Kineococcus endophyticus: one gene and its partner. Each later gene encodes a partner of the first gene's protein in a complex. Links are inferred from orthologs where the notes say so. Each region holds a gene or a part of one and is shown on either strand. Other genes may lie near its edges. The genes, in order: hisF and hisH.

What was found.
Region 2: the proteins of hisF (region 1) and hisH are in contact, whole or in part, in a crystal structure (PDB 6RU0), measured with the Thermotoga maritima proteins. The link is inferred for Kineococcus endophyticus from one-to-one orthologs. Residues at the interface, in WP_004080486.1 of Thermotoga maritima: Met1, Leu2, Ala3, Arg5, Ser40, Glu41, Asp45, Glu46, Ala70, Glu71, Ile73, Asp74, Ile75, Pro76, Phe77, Asp98, Lys99, Ser122, Gln123, Glu161, Thr195, Leu196, Asn247, Arg249, Glu251; in WP_004080484.1 of Thermotoga maritima: Asn15, Arg18, Arg22, Arg117, Leu118, Pro119, His120, Met121, Gly122, Trp123, Asn124, Asn134, Gly135, Tyr136, Tyr138, Val140, Tyr158, Glu180, Lys181, Ser182, Ser183, Lys184, Ile185.

What each region holds. Positions count from the first base shown.
Region 1 is NZ_JBFNQN010000013.1:80,323-86,183, reverse strand. What follows is about bases 3,021-5,861. They hold hisF (imidazole glycerol phosphate synthase subunit HisF), read right to left. Parts: upstream 4,908-5,861; coding sequence 4,134-4,907; downstream 3,021-4,133. Other genes in these bases: AB1207_RS18420 (GNAT family N-acetyltransferase), read left to right, coding at 4,931-5,861; AB1207_RS18430 (TIGR03085 family metal-binding protein), read left to right, coding at 3,480-4,133; hisI (phosphoribosyl-AMP cyclohydrolase), read right to left, coding at 3,055-3,426; AB1207_RS18440 (Trp biosynthesis-associated membrane protein), read right to left, coding at 3,021-3,058. In the rest of the region: trpB (tryptophan synthase subunit beta), read right to left, coding at 1-1,110; indole-3-glycerol phosphate synthase TrpC, read right to left, coding at 1,107-1,931; AB1207_RS18445 (HGxxPAAW family protein), read right to left, coding at 2,012-2,317; more of AB1207_RS18440, read right to left, coding at 2,447-3,020.
Region 2 is NZ_JBFNQN010000001.1:443,828-449,846, reverse strand. What follows is about bases 1,602-4,600. They hold hisH (imidazole glycerol phosphate synthase subunit HisH), read right to left. Parts: upstream 3,421-4,600; coding sequence 2,782-3,420; downstream 1,602-2,781. Other genes in these bases: AB1207_RS02095 (histidinol-phosphate transaminase), read right to left, coding at 4,013-4,600; hisB (imidazoleglycerol-phosphate dehydratase HisB), read right to left, coding at 3,417-4,016; priA (bifunctional 1-(5-phosphoribosyl)-5-((5-phosphoribosylamino)methylideneamino)imidazole-4-carboxamide isomerase/phosphoribosylanthranilate isomerase PriA), read right to left, coding at 1,659-2,414; AB1207_RS02115 (SseB family protein), read right to left, coding at 1,602-1,623. In the rest of the region: AB1207_RS02125 (MFS transporter), read right to left, coding at 1-204; AB1207_RS02120 (DoxX family protein), read left to right, coding at 341-859; more of AB1207_RS02115, read right to left, coding at 907-1,601; more of AB1207_RS02095, read right to left, coding at 4,601-5,125; AB1207_RS02090 (Gfo/Idh/MocA family protein), read right to left, coding at 5,200-6,019. UniProt on the Escherichia coli protein: IGPS catalyzes the conversion of PRFAR and glutamine to IGP, AICAR and glutamate. The HisH subunit catalyzes the hydrolysis of glutamine to glutamate and ammonia as part of the synthesis of IGP and AICAR.

The DNA of each region.
Region 1 (5,861 bases):
GAGCGCGTGGGCGCTCTCGATGGCCGGGATGATCCCCTCGGTGCGGCACAGCAGCCGGAAGGCCTCCATCGCCTGCGCGTCGGTCACGGGGTGGTACTGCGCGCGGCCGCTGGCGGCCAGCCACGAGTGCTCCGGTCCGACGCCGGGGTAGTCGAGCCCGGCGGAGATCGAGTGCGACTCGACCGTCTGCCCGTCCTCGTCCTGCATGACGAACTGCCGGGCGCCCTGGAAGACACCGGCCGCCCCGGCCGAGATGGGGGCCGCGTGCCGGCCCGTCTCGACGCCGTCCCCGCCGGCCTCGTACCCGTGCAGGGCCACGTCCGGGTCGTCCAGGAACGCGTGGAAGATGCCGATGGCGTTGGACCCGCCGCCGACGCAGGCCGCGACCGCGTCGGGCAGGCGGCCCGTCAGGTCGAGGACCTGCTGGCGGGCTTCGACGCCGACGATGCGCTGGAAGTCGCGCACGAGCACCGGGAACGGGTGCGGGCCGGCGACCGTGCCGAACGCGTAGTGCGTCGTGTCGACGGAGGAGACCCAGTCGCGGAACGCCTCGTTGACGGCGTCCTTGAGGGTCCGGCTGCCGGCGGTCACGGGGACGACGGTCGCGCCGAGCAGGCGCATCCGGGCCACGTTCAGCGCCTGGCGGCGGGTGTCCTCCTCGCCCATGTAGACGACGCACTCCAGGCCCATGAGGGCCGCGGCCGTCGCCGTCGCGACGCCGTGCTGTCCGGCGCCCGTCTCGGCGATGATGCGCTGCTTGCCCATGCGCTTGGTGAGGAGCGCCTGCCCGAGCACGTTGTTGATCTTGTGCGAGCCCGTGTGGTTGAGGTCCTCGCGCTTGAGGATGACGCGGGCGCCGCCGGCGTGGGCGGCGAAGCGCGGCACCTCGGTGAGGATGCTGGGCCGGCCGGAGTACGTGCGGTGCAGCTCGGCCAGCTCGGCGAGGAAGCCGGGGTCGGCCATCGCCGCCGTGTGCGCGGCGTCGATCTCGTCGAGCGCCGCCACGAGGGCCTCGGGCACGAAGCGGCCGCCGAACGCGCCGAAGTACGGCCCGCGCTCGCCGCTGAAGGAACGTCCCGAGGTGGTCAGCGGGGTCTCCTGCGTGGTCACGGGCGCACCGCCTGCACGGCCGGGTGCGCACCGGCGGCGACGAGGTCGGCGACCGCGCGGCGCGGGTCGTCGCCCTTGACGAGCGTCTCCCCCACGAGGACGGCGTCGGCGCCCGCGCGGGCGAACTCGACGACGTCGCGCGGGCCGGAGACGCCCGACTCGGCGACCTTGACCTTGGTGTCCGGGATGAGCGGCGCCAGGTCGGCGAACGTGGAGTTGTCGACCTCGAGGGTCTTGAGGTTGCGGTTGTTCACCCCGACGACGCGCGCGTCGGCGTCCAGGGCACGCGCGACCTCCTCGGCGGTGTGGACCTCCACCAGGGCCGTCATGCCCAGGGAGTGCGTGCGTTCGATGAGCGACACGAGGGCCTCCTGCTCGAGAGCGGCGACGATGAGGAGCACGACGTCGGCCCCCCAGGCGCGGGCCTCCCACAGCTGGTACGACTCGACGACGAAGTCCTTGCGCAGCACCGGGACGTCGACGGCGCAGCGGACGGCCCGCAGGTCGTCCAGGCTGCCGCCGAACCGGCGCTGCTCGGTGAGGACGCTGATGACGCTGGCCCCGCCGGCCTCGTACTGCGTCGCGAGCTCGGCCGGGTCCGGGATGGTCGCCAGCGCGCCCTTGGAAGGGCTCTTGCGCTTGACCTCCGCGATGACCTTGACGCCGCGCTGCTCCGCGTCGCGGGGCTTGAGGAGGGCGTGCGCGTCCTTGGCGGGCACCTGTCGGTGCGCGCGCTCCTTCAGCTCGTCCAGCGAGGTGAGCGCCTTGCGCGCCGCCAGGTCCTCACGGACGCCGGCCAGGATGTCGTCGAGGACTGTCACGCCACGAGGGTATCGCCGGGTCCGGACACGACGGTCCGGTGGGCGGGCGGGCAGCGCTCGGCAGGGCAGCGCTCGGCAGGTCAGCGCTTGGCGCGACCCAGGCCGACGGGCTTGCCGTCGGGACCCTTGACGCCGTAGCCGGCCTTGGCCAGACCGCCCGCGACCACGAGCGAGGCGAGGATGACGACGCTGCCGATGATCCCCCAGGTCAGGCTGGGGAAGACGATCGCCAGGGAGAGGATGAGGAACCCCACGAGGCACACCGCGACACCGGCCCAGGCGGCGACGCTGTGGCCGTGACCGTGCTCGTCGACGATGTCGGTGGCCGGGGCGGCGGCGCTGGTGCTGTGGTGCCCGTGGGACTGGTGGTTGCTCTCGGTGCTCACGGGGACTCCTCGGGGCGGGTCGTCGGCGCGCGACGAGCGCGCTCGGGTACTACGGACACCGTACCGACTCGCGGACGCGCGCGCCGGGACGGGTGACCGGGCGGGCCGGCAGGTGGGTCAGCGGGTGGGTCAGCGGGTGGGGTCGTCGCCGTGCGAGAGCGCGTCCCACGCGGCCGCCGGGTCGTCCCGCGTCGGGGCGGCCGCGCCGGCTCCGGAGCGGGCGTCGCGGTCGTAGCGACCCGCGGCCCGGGGGACATCACGCCGGCGTGCCCCGACGACGAGCCCGACCCCGGCGAGGGCGACGAGACCGCCGCCCACCGCGGACACCACCGGCCACGGCGCGACGTCGACCGCGCCCTCCACGCGGGCCTGCGTCGTCCCGCTGGCCGCGCGGGCCGGGGCGGTGAGCGCCGCGGTCGGCTCCCGCAGCGGGCCCGTGCTGGCGGCGAGGACCCCGGCGCCCCCGGCGACGAGGACGAGCGCGGCGACGAGCCGCGCGGCCCGGCGCCCCAGCGTGGAGGCGACGACCGCGGCGAGGCTGACGAGGGCGAGCGCCGTGGCGACGGGCGCGGCGTCGCGGCCGGAGGCGAGGACGGCCGCGGTCCCGGTCGCGGTGGCGGCGCGGCCGCTGACCCAGGTCGGCGCGCCGGCCCCGAGGGCGACGACGGCGCCGACGGCGGCGAGCAGCAGCAGGGGTCCGCGCCGTGACCGGCGCCGGACCTCGGGAACGGGCGCGCTCACGCGCTCGGCGCGGTGAGCGGGAGGGTGGTGGCGTCGAAGCAGGTCCGGTCGCCGGTGTGGCAGGCCGCGCCGACCTGCTCGACCTCGAGCAGGAGCGCGTCGCCGTCGCAGTCCAGGGAGACCTTGCGCACCCACTGGACGTGACCGGAGGTGTCGCCCTTGCGCCACAGCTGCCCGCGACTGCGCGACCAGTAGGTCGCGCGGCCGGTGGCGAGGGTCTGGGCCAGAGCGTCGTCGTTCATCCAGGCGACCATGAGCACCTCGCGGGTGTCGTGCTGCTGGACGACGGCGCAGACGAGGCCGGCGGCGTCCCGCTTCAGGCGTGCGGCGGTGCGGGGATCGAGCTCGAGGGACGACACGCGGCCCATGGTCTCACCGGCCGCGGGGCGCACCGGACGGCCCGGGTGGCACGATCGGCGCCATGGTCCTCCCCTCCAGGAATCCCGGCGACGCGCGACGCGAACGGGACGGGTTGTGCGACAGCGCGTTGCGGGTCGGCCCGGAGGCGCCGACGCTGTGCGCCGGCTGGGACGTCCGGGACCTGCTGGTGCACCTGGCGGTGCGGGACAACCGTCCGGACGTGGCCCTGGGCGAGGCCCTGCCACCGCTGCGGTCGCACCGCGACAGGGTCGTCTCCGAGCTGGCGTCGCAGCCGTTCGACGCCCTCGTCGAGCGCGTGCGGGGCGGTCCCCACGGTCCGCTGCGGGTGCGGGCCCTCGACGGCCTGGTGAACAGCGCCGAGTACTTCGTGCACCACGAGGACGTCCTGCGCGCGCAGCCCGGGTGGGGGCCCCGCGCGCTGCCGCAGGCGCAGGAGGAGGCGCTGTGGCGCACCGTACGGGTCATGGGCCGGGTCGCCTACCGCCGCTCCCCCGTGGGCGTCGTGCTGGTGACGCCGGAGGGTCCGCGCGCGGTGGTGCGCCCGGGCGCGGAGTCGGTCGCGGTCACCGGAACGGTCGCCGAGCTGCTGCTGCACGCGTTCGGCCGGCGCACGCGGGCCCTGGTGCACCTGGAGGGCACGCCCGAGGCCGTCGCCCGCTTCCGCGCCACGTACCCGGGCGCGGTGGGCGAGTAGTCAGCGGACGGGGGCGCCGCCCTCCCGCAGGGCGTCCTTGACGTCCCCGACCGTCAGCTGGCCGAAGTGGAAGACGCTGGCGGCCAGGACGGCGTCGGCGCCCGCGGCGACGGCGGGCGGGAAGTGCTCGACCGCGCCGGCCCCACCGCTGGCCACGAGCGGGACGGTGACGCGGGACCGGACCGCGCCGAGCATCTCGAGGTCGAAGCCCTGCTTGGTGCCGTCGGCGTCCATCGAGTTCAGCAGGATCTCCCCCGCGCCGAGCTCGGCGGCGCGGGCGGCCCACTCCACGGCGTCCAGACCCGTGCCGCGGCGACCGCCGTGGGTGGTGACCTCGTACCCCGAGGCGGTCGTCGGCTCCCCCGGCAGCGTGCGGCGGGCGTCGACGGACAGGACGAGCACCTGGGCGCCGAACCGCTCGGCGATCTCGGTGATGAGCTCGGGCCGGGCGATGGCCGCGGTGTTGACGCCGACCTTGTCGGCGCCGGCGCGCAGGAGCTTCTCGACGTCGGCGACCGCGCGGACCCCTCCGCCGACGGTGAGGGGGATGAAGACCTGCTCGGCGGTGCGGCGGACCACGTCGTACGTCGTCTCCCGCGATCCCGAGGAGGCGGTCACGTCGAGGAACGTCAGCTCGTCGGCACCCTGCTCGTCGTAGCGGCGGGCCAGCTCGACCGGGTCGCCCGCGTCGCGCAGGTCGGCGAAGTTGACGCCCTTGACGACGCGACCGGCGTCGACGTCGAGGCAGGGGATGACACGGACGGCGACGCTCACGGGGGAACGGTACCGTCGCAGCCGTGCAGGACACCGGACTCCCGACCCGTCCAGAGCTCCGCGTGACGCAGGTGGACCCGGACGACCGGGAGGCCCTGCGCGCCTGGGCCGTCCCGAGCCGCACGTCCTTCCTGGAGTCCGCGCCCACCGAGGATTCCCTCGACGAGCGGCAGCGGATGGTGCAGGGGCACCGGCTCACGGCGGTGCACGACACCGTCGCCGGTGAGGACCGCGTCGTGGCGACGCTGCGCACCTTCGACTCCGAGCTGACGGTGCCCGGCGCCGGTCCCGTCGACGTCGACGCCGTCTCGACCGCGACCGTGCTGCCCACGCACCGGCGCCGGGGCCTGCTGTCCCGCATGCTCACGGCCGACCTCGAGCGCGCCCGCGCCGCGGGGCACGCCCTGGCGGTGCTCATCGCCGCGGAGGCACCCATCTACGGCCGGTTCGGGTTCGGCGCCGCGACGCGCTCGACGAGCCTGGTCCTCGACCACGCCCGGGTCGCGTTCCGCCCCGACGCCCCGGCGGCGACCGGCTCGCTGGAGTTCGTCCCCGCCGGCCGCACCGACGAGCTGGCCGCCGTCCACGACGCCGCCCGGCGCCGGCGGCCCGGCGGGCTGCTGCGCGACGCGGCGTGGTGGGAGGCCGCGGGCCGGCGGGGCGAGGGCCGCTGGCTCGGTCCCCGCGGGCACGTCGTCCTGCACCGGGACGAGGACGGGACCCCCGACGGGTACGCGGCCTACGACGTCAGCGACGAGTCCGTGGGCCGCGTGCCGAACGGGACGGTCCACCTGCGCGACCTCACCGCGACGACGCCGTCGGCCTACCGGGCGCTGTGGGAGTTCCTCGCCTCGATCGACCTCGTCCGGGTCACCCGGGCCTCCGACCGACCCGTCGACGAGCTGCTGCCGCACCTGCTCCTGGACCCGCGCGCGGTCCAGACCGGGCCCGTCG
Region 2 (6,019 bases), on another replicon or contig:
ACCTACGAGTCCCGCTGCGCCGTAGCCCATCCCGAGGTGCTGGACGACGTGGAGGATGCAGACGATCCCCGCCATGAACGCCGGGACGCGCCCGAGGGACCCGACGAGCTCGAGGACGACGACGCCGCGGACGGCCAGGACGTCGCGGTAGGGGCTGAAGGCGCGCAGGACCCGGGACCCCGGGCGGGGTGGAGCGGTGGACACGTCCTGCACTGTGGCAGGCGGTGGCGACACGACGCAGTCCGGTTCCCCCGGCGAACCACCCCCCGTGGCCGCCGCGGGGCCGAGGTGGTCGAATGGCCGCCGACCTTGAACCCGCAAGCATCGGAGGAGACACCTCGTGGCGAACAACGACCTGGGCCTGCTGGCCCTGCGCCTCGGCATCGGCGGCACGCTCGTGGCCCACGGCGCGCAGAAGCTCTTCGGCGCCTTCGGCGGCGGCGGCCTCGAGGGCACCGCCGGCGCCATGCACGCCATGGGCTTCCGCCCCGGCAAGCGCAACGCCGTCCTCGCGGGCGCGTCCGAGGCCGGCGGCGGCGCGCTGCTCGCGCTCGGGCTCGCGACGCCCGTCGGCGGCGCGTCGGCCGCGGCGGCCATGGCGGCCGCGTCCGTCGTGCACAAGCCCAACGGCTTCTTCGTGACCTCGGGCGGGTTCGAGTACCCGGCCGTCCTGGGCCTGGCCTCGGTGGCCCTGGCCATCGGTGGTCCCGGGAAGTACAGCCTCGACGCCGCCACCGGCCACGTCTTCAACAAGCGGTGGACGACCGTCCTGGCGCTGGCCGCCGCCGGCGTCGGCGCGTACACGACCATCAAGGCGCGTCAGGAGACGGTGGCCGCCGAGGCCGCCGAGCAGGACTGATCCTCGGCCCGGACCGTCACCGGGCGGTCCGGGCCGTCCTCAGACCACTAGGCCGGCAGCACCTGGAACTCCAGGGACTCCGCGCGTTCAGCGACGACGCCCGCGGCCAGCCGCTCCCCCACCGCCCGCAGCAGGCCGTCGAGCCCCTCGCGGTCCAGGCCCGGGGTCACCCCGAGGACGACGCGCAGCTCGGCCCCCCGACCCGGTTCGCACCGGGTGCCGCGGACGACCGGCAGGTCCCGGACGGCGTCGGCGACGGCCGCCGCGAGCGTCGCGTCGAGGGCTGCGGGGATCCACACCTCCCCCCGGGCCAGGGCCCAGAACGCGCTGCGGCGCACGACGAAGCGCACGGGACCGGCCGGGTCGAGCACGAGCACGTCGCACTCCTCCTGAGCACCCGACAGCGCCGCCTGCTCCGCGGGCACCGGCACCGGACGCGCGTCCGGACGCCAGGTGCTCAGCGCCGCGAGGTCCGTGAACAGCGGCAGCCCGCGGCGGCCGTCGGGCTGGGTCAGCAGCGCCAGCGCCATGTCGGCGCTCTTGTCACCGCCGTCGTCCCCCCTCTCGCCCAGCTCGGCGACGACCGGGGCGAACACCCGGCTGCCCGCGAGAGCGCCGACGACGGCGCGTTCGGCGTGGACGCGGGCGACGAGGTCGCCCCCGACCGCGTCCCACGCGGTCAGCGCCCGTTCCAGCTCAGGGGACCTCGACCCGTCGTCGCCCGCGAAGGCGTTGGGCTGCAACGTGCGTCCCGCCCACGGCACCCCGGCGGAGTCGGTCGTGCGGGGATCGTGAGCGGTCAGGGCCGGCCCGCCACGTCGAGGGCCTGCGGGAGGGTGAAGTTCCCGGCGTACAGGGCCTTGCCCACGATGGCGCCCTCGACGCCGGTGTCGACGAGGTCGCGCAGGACGCGCAGGTCGTCGAGGCTGGAGATGCCGCCCGAGGCCACGACGGGGGCCTTCGTCCGGGCGCAGACCTCGCGGAGCAGGTCGACGTTCGGACCGCGCAGGGTGCCGTCCTTGGTGACGTCGGTGACGACGTAGCGGGAGCAGCCGTCGGCGTCCAGGCGCGCCAGCACCTCCCACAGGTCCCCGCCCTCGCGCGTCCAGCCGCGCGCCGCCAGCGTCGTGCCGCGCACGTCGAGGCCGACGGCGATGCGGTCGCCGTGCCGGGCGATGGCCGACCGCGTCCAGTCCGGGTCCTCCAGGGCGGCGGTGCCGAGGTTGACGCGGCGGCAGCCCGTGGCCAGGGCCGCCTCGAGGGAGGCGTCGTCCCGGATCCCGCCGGACAGCTCCACGGCGACGTCGAGGCGGCCGACGACCTCGGCCAGGAGCTCGCGGTTCGAGCCGCGGCCGAAGGCGGCGTCGAGGTCTACCAGGTGGACCCACTCCGCGCCCGCCTCCTGCCAGGCGAGGGCCGCCTCCAGCGGGGCGCCGTAGAAGGTCTCGCTGCCGGCCTCGCCCTGCACGAGGCGGACGGCCTGGCCGTCGGCGACGTCGACGGCGGGGAGGAGTTCGAGCCGGCGGGCGGCGGTGGCGGTGTTCTCGCTGGTCACGGGGGGCGAGTCTACGAGGGGTCGGGGGGTGCGGCGGGGCGGCGGGGAGCGGGTGGGTCAGGTCCGACAGCCGGTTCACAGCCGGTCTTACGGCCGGTCCCGTGTCGGACCGGGTGTGGGGACGGCGCGGCGGGGGTGGGGACGACGCCCGAGCCGGTCCCACGGCCGGTCCCACGTGGGACCGGGTGTGGGGACGGGCGTGAGGACGGGTGTGGGACCGGGCGTGAGGACAGGCGTGGAGTCAGGTGTGGGTGTCCCGGGAGCGTCGTCGGGACGACGCGGTCGGGACACCCACGGGCTCACCCACGTGGTGACACCGGTGGGTGTCCCCGTGGGTGTCCCGCGCGAGTCGTTGCTGCGCAGGCGGTCAGGTGAGGGAGTCGACCCAGTTCCGCAGGAGCTGGGCGCCGGCGTCGCCGGACTTCTCCGGGTGGAACTGCGTCGCGGACAGCGCGCCGTTCTCGACGGCCGCGACGAAGCGCGTCCCGTGCTCGGCCCACGTGATCTGGGGCAGCGGGACGCGGCCGTCGGTGGTGTCGAGCATCTCGAAGCGCTGCACGGCGTAGGAGTGCACGAAGTAGAAGCGCTCGTCCTCCACGCCGGCGAAGAGGCGGGAGCCGGCGGGCGGCTCGACGGTCGACCAGCCCATGTGCGGGACGACGTCGGCGGGGAGGCGCTCGACGGTGCCGGGCCACTGGGCCAAGCCGTCGGGCAGGCCGTCGCCGGGTTCGGTGGACGTCTCGAACATCACCTGCAGCCCGACGCAGATCCCGAGCACGGGACGGCCCCCGGCGAGGCGCCGGTCGACGATCGAGTCACCGCCGATGGCCTTGAGCCCGGCGTTGACGGCCGCGAACGCACCGACGCCGGGGACGAGGAGCCCGTCGGCCTCGAGGGCCGCCTTCCGGTCCGACGTCAGCTCGACCGACGCGCCGACCCGTTCGAGGGCGCGGACGGCGGAGCGGACGTTGCCGAAGCCGTAGTCGAGGACGACGACGGACGTCACAGCGCACCCTTGGTGGAGGGGATGCCGACGACGCGCGGGTCGGGTTCGACGGCGTAGCGCAGCGCGCGGGCCAGCGCCTTGAACTGCGCCTCCACGACGTGGTGCGGGTCCCGGCCGGCGAGCACGCGCACGTGCAGGCAGATCTGGGCGTGGAAGGCGAAGCTCTCCAGGACGTGCCGGGTCAGCGAGCCGGTGAAGTGCCCGCCGATGAGGTGGAACTCCTGGCCGGCCGGCTCCCCCTCGTGGACGCAGTAGGGGCGGCCGGAGACGTCGACGACGGCGTGCGCGAGGGCCTCGTCGAGCGGGACGGTGGCGTCGGCGAAGCGGCGGATGCCGGACTTGTCGCCGAGCGCCTGGCGGAACGCCTGGCCCAGGACGATCGCGGTGTCCTCGACGGTGTGGTGCACGTCGATGTGGGTGTCACCGCTCGCCCGGACCGTCAGGTCCATGAGCGAGTGCTTGCCGAGCGCCGTCAGCATGTGGTCGTAGAACGGCACGGTCGTGTCGATCTGCGTGCGCCCCGAGCCGTCGAGGTCGAGTTCGACGAGGACGGAGGACTCGCTGGTGCTGCGCTCGATGCGCGCGGTGCGGCTCACTGGGTTGCCACCACTTCCTGGAGTGCGGTTCGGAACTGCTGCATCTCGTCGGCCGTGCCGATGCTCACGCGCAACCAGCCGGCCGGGCCGGTCTCGCGGATGAGGACGCCCCGGTCGAGCAACCCCTGCCAGACGCCGTGCCGGTCGGTGAACCGGCCGAACAGGACGAAGTTCGCGTCGGACTGGGCGACGTCGAACCCGTTGTCGCGCAACCACACGACGGTCTCGTCGCGACGGGTGCGGAGTTCGTCCACCGTGGAGAGCAGGGCCGCGGAGTGCTTCAGCGCGGCCCGTGCCGTGGCCTGGGTGACGGCCGACAGGTGGTACGGGAGGCGGACGATCCGCAGGGCGTCGACGAACGCGCGCGAGGCCGCCAGGTACCCGACGCGGGCACCCGCCAGCGAGAACGCCTTGCTCATGGTGCGGCTGACCGCGAGGTTGCCGTGCCGCGGGAGGAGTTCCAGGGCGCTGGGGACGCCGGCCCGGCGGAACTCCCCGTACGCCTCGTCGACGACGACGATGCCGCCGACGGCGGAGACCTCCTCCAGCACGGCCTCGACGGTGGCCAGCGGCAGGGCCGTCCCCGTCGGGTTGTTGGGGCTCGTCAGCAGGACGACGGAGGGGCGGTAGCGGCGGACCTGCTCGCGGGCGTGGTCGACGTCGACCGTGAAGTCCTCCTCGCGCCGGCCCGTGACCCACGTCGTGAGGGTGTCGCGCGCGTACTCGGGGTACATCGAGTACGTGGGGGCGAAGCTCAGCGCGGTGCGGCCGGGGCCGCCGAAGGCCTGCAGCACGTGGAGCATGACCTCGTTGGACCCGTTGGCCGCCCACACCTGCTCGGGCGCGAGCTCGGCCCCGGACTCGGTGCGCAAGAACGCCGCGAGGTCGGCGCGCAGGTCGAGGAACTCGCGGTCGGGGTAGCGGTTGAGGCCCACGGCCGCCTGCGCGACGGCGGCCGCGATGTCGGCGACCACCTCGGGCGCGACCGGGTAGGGGTTCTCGTTGACGTTGAGGACCACCGGCACGTGCAGCTGGGGGGCCCCGTACGGGTGCTCGTCCCGCAGGTCCTCGCGCAGCGGCAGGTCGGCCAGCGTGGTCGTCTCGGTCACGGCAGCAGTGTCCCAGACGCGCAGCACCGCCCGTCCCACCCGGGAGGGCGGGACGGGCGGTCCGGGTGCGCGGGTCAGACGGAGAGGACCTTGGCGATCGTCCCGGTGCGCGCGCCCTCGTAGGCCGCGAGCAGGACGCCGCGGACGGCGATGCCCTCGGTCTCGGTGTGGATCGGGCGGGTGCCCTCGCGCAGGCAGTCGGCGAAGGCGCCGATCTCCTCGACGAAGGAGTCGACGTCCTCGAACTGGAACGTCTCCTCCTCCCCCGTCCGCAGCCGGTAGGTGACGGAGTTCGCGGTGCCCGTGAGCGATCCGAGCTCGCCCACCACGGAGAACTTCTCGGTGCCCGGGGCCGGGTCGTAGGCCCAGCTCGTCACCATCTGGCCCACGACACCGTTCTCGAACCGGACGAGCACCTGCGCGGAGTCCTCGCCCTCCATGAACTTCAGGCGGTGCGTCGAGAGGAACGCGGTCGCCTCCGTGGGCTGGGCGTCCGCGAGGTGCAGCAGCAGGTACGTCGGGTGGTAGCCCGTGTCGATGAGCTCGCCGCCGCCGCTCGTCTTGGCCGAGGCGCGCCAGCCCATGTTCGAGGGGTCGAAGTCGTTGTGGAAGCTGTCCGTCGTCCGCACCTCGTAGACGGTCCCGAGGATCCCGGAGTCCAGGAGTTCCTTCGCCTTGGCGACCGAGGGGAAGAACAGCTGGTTGTGCGCGCACATGAGGGTGACGCCGGAGGAGCGGACCGCCGCGGCGACCCGGGCGGCCTCGTCCGCGGTGAGGCACAACGGCTTCTCGCACAGGACGTGCTTGCCGGCTTCGGCCGCGGCGACGATGGCGTCGGCGTGCAGGTGGTGCGGCAGGCAGATGTCGACGGCGTCGATGTCCGCCGTCGCCAGC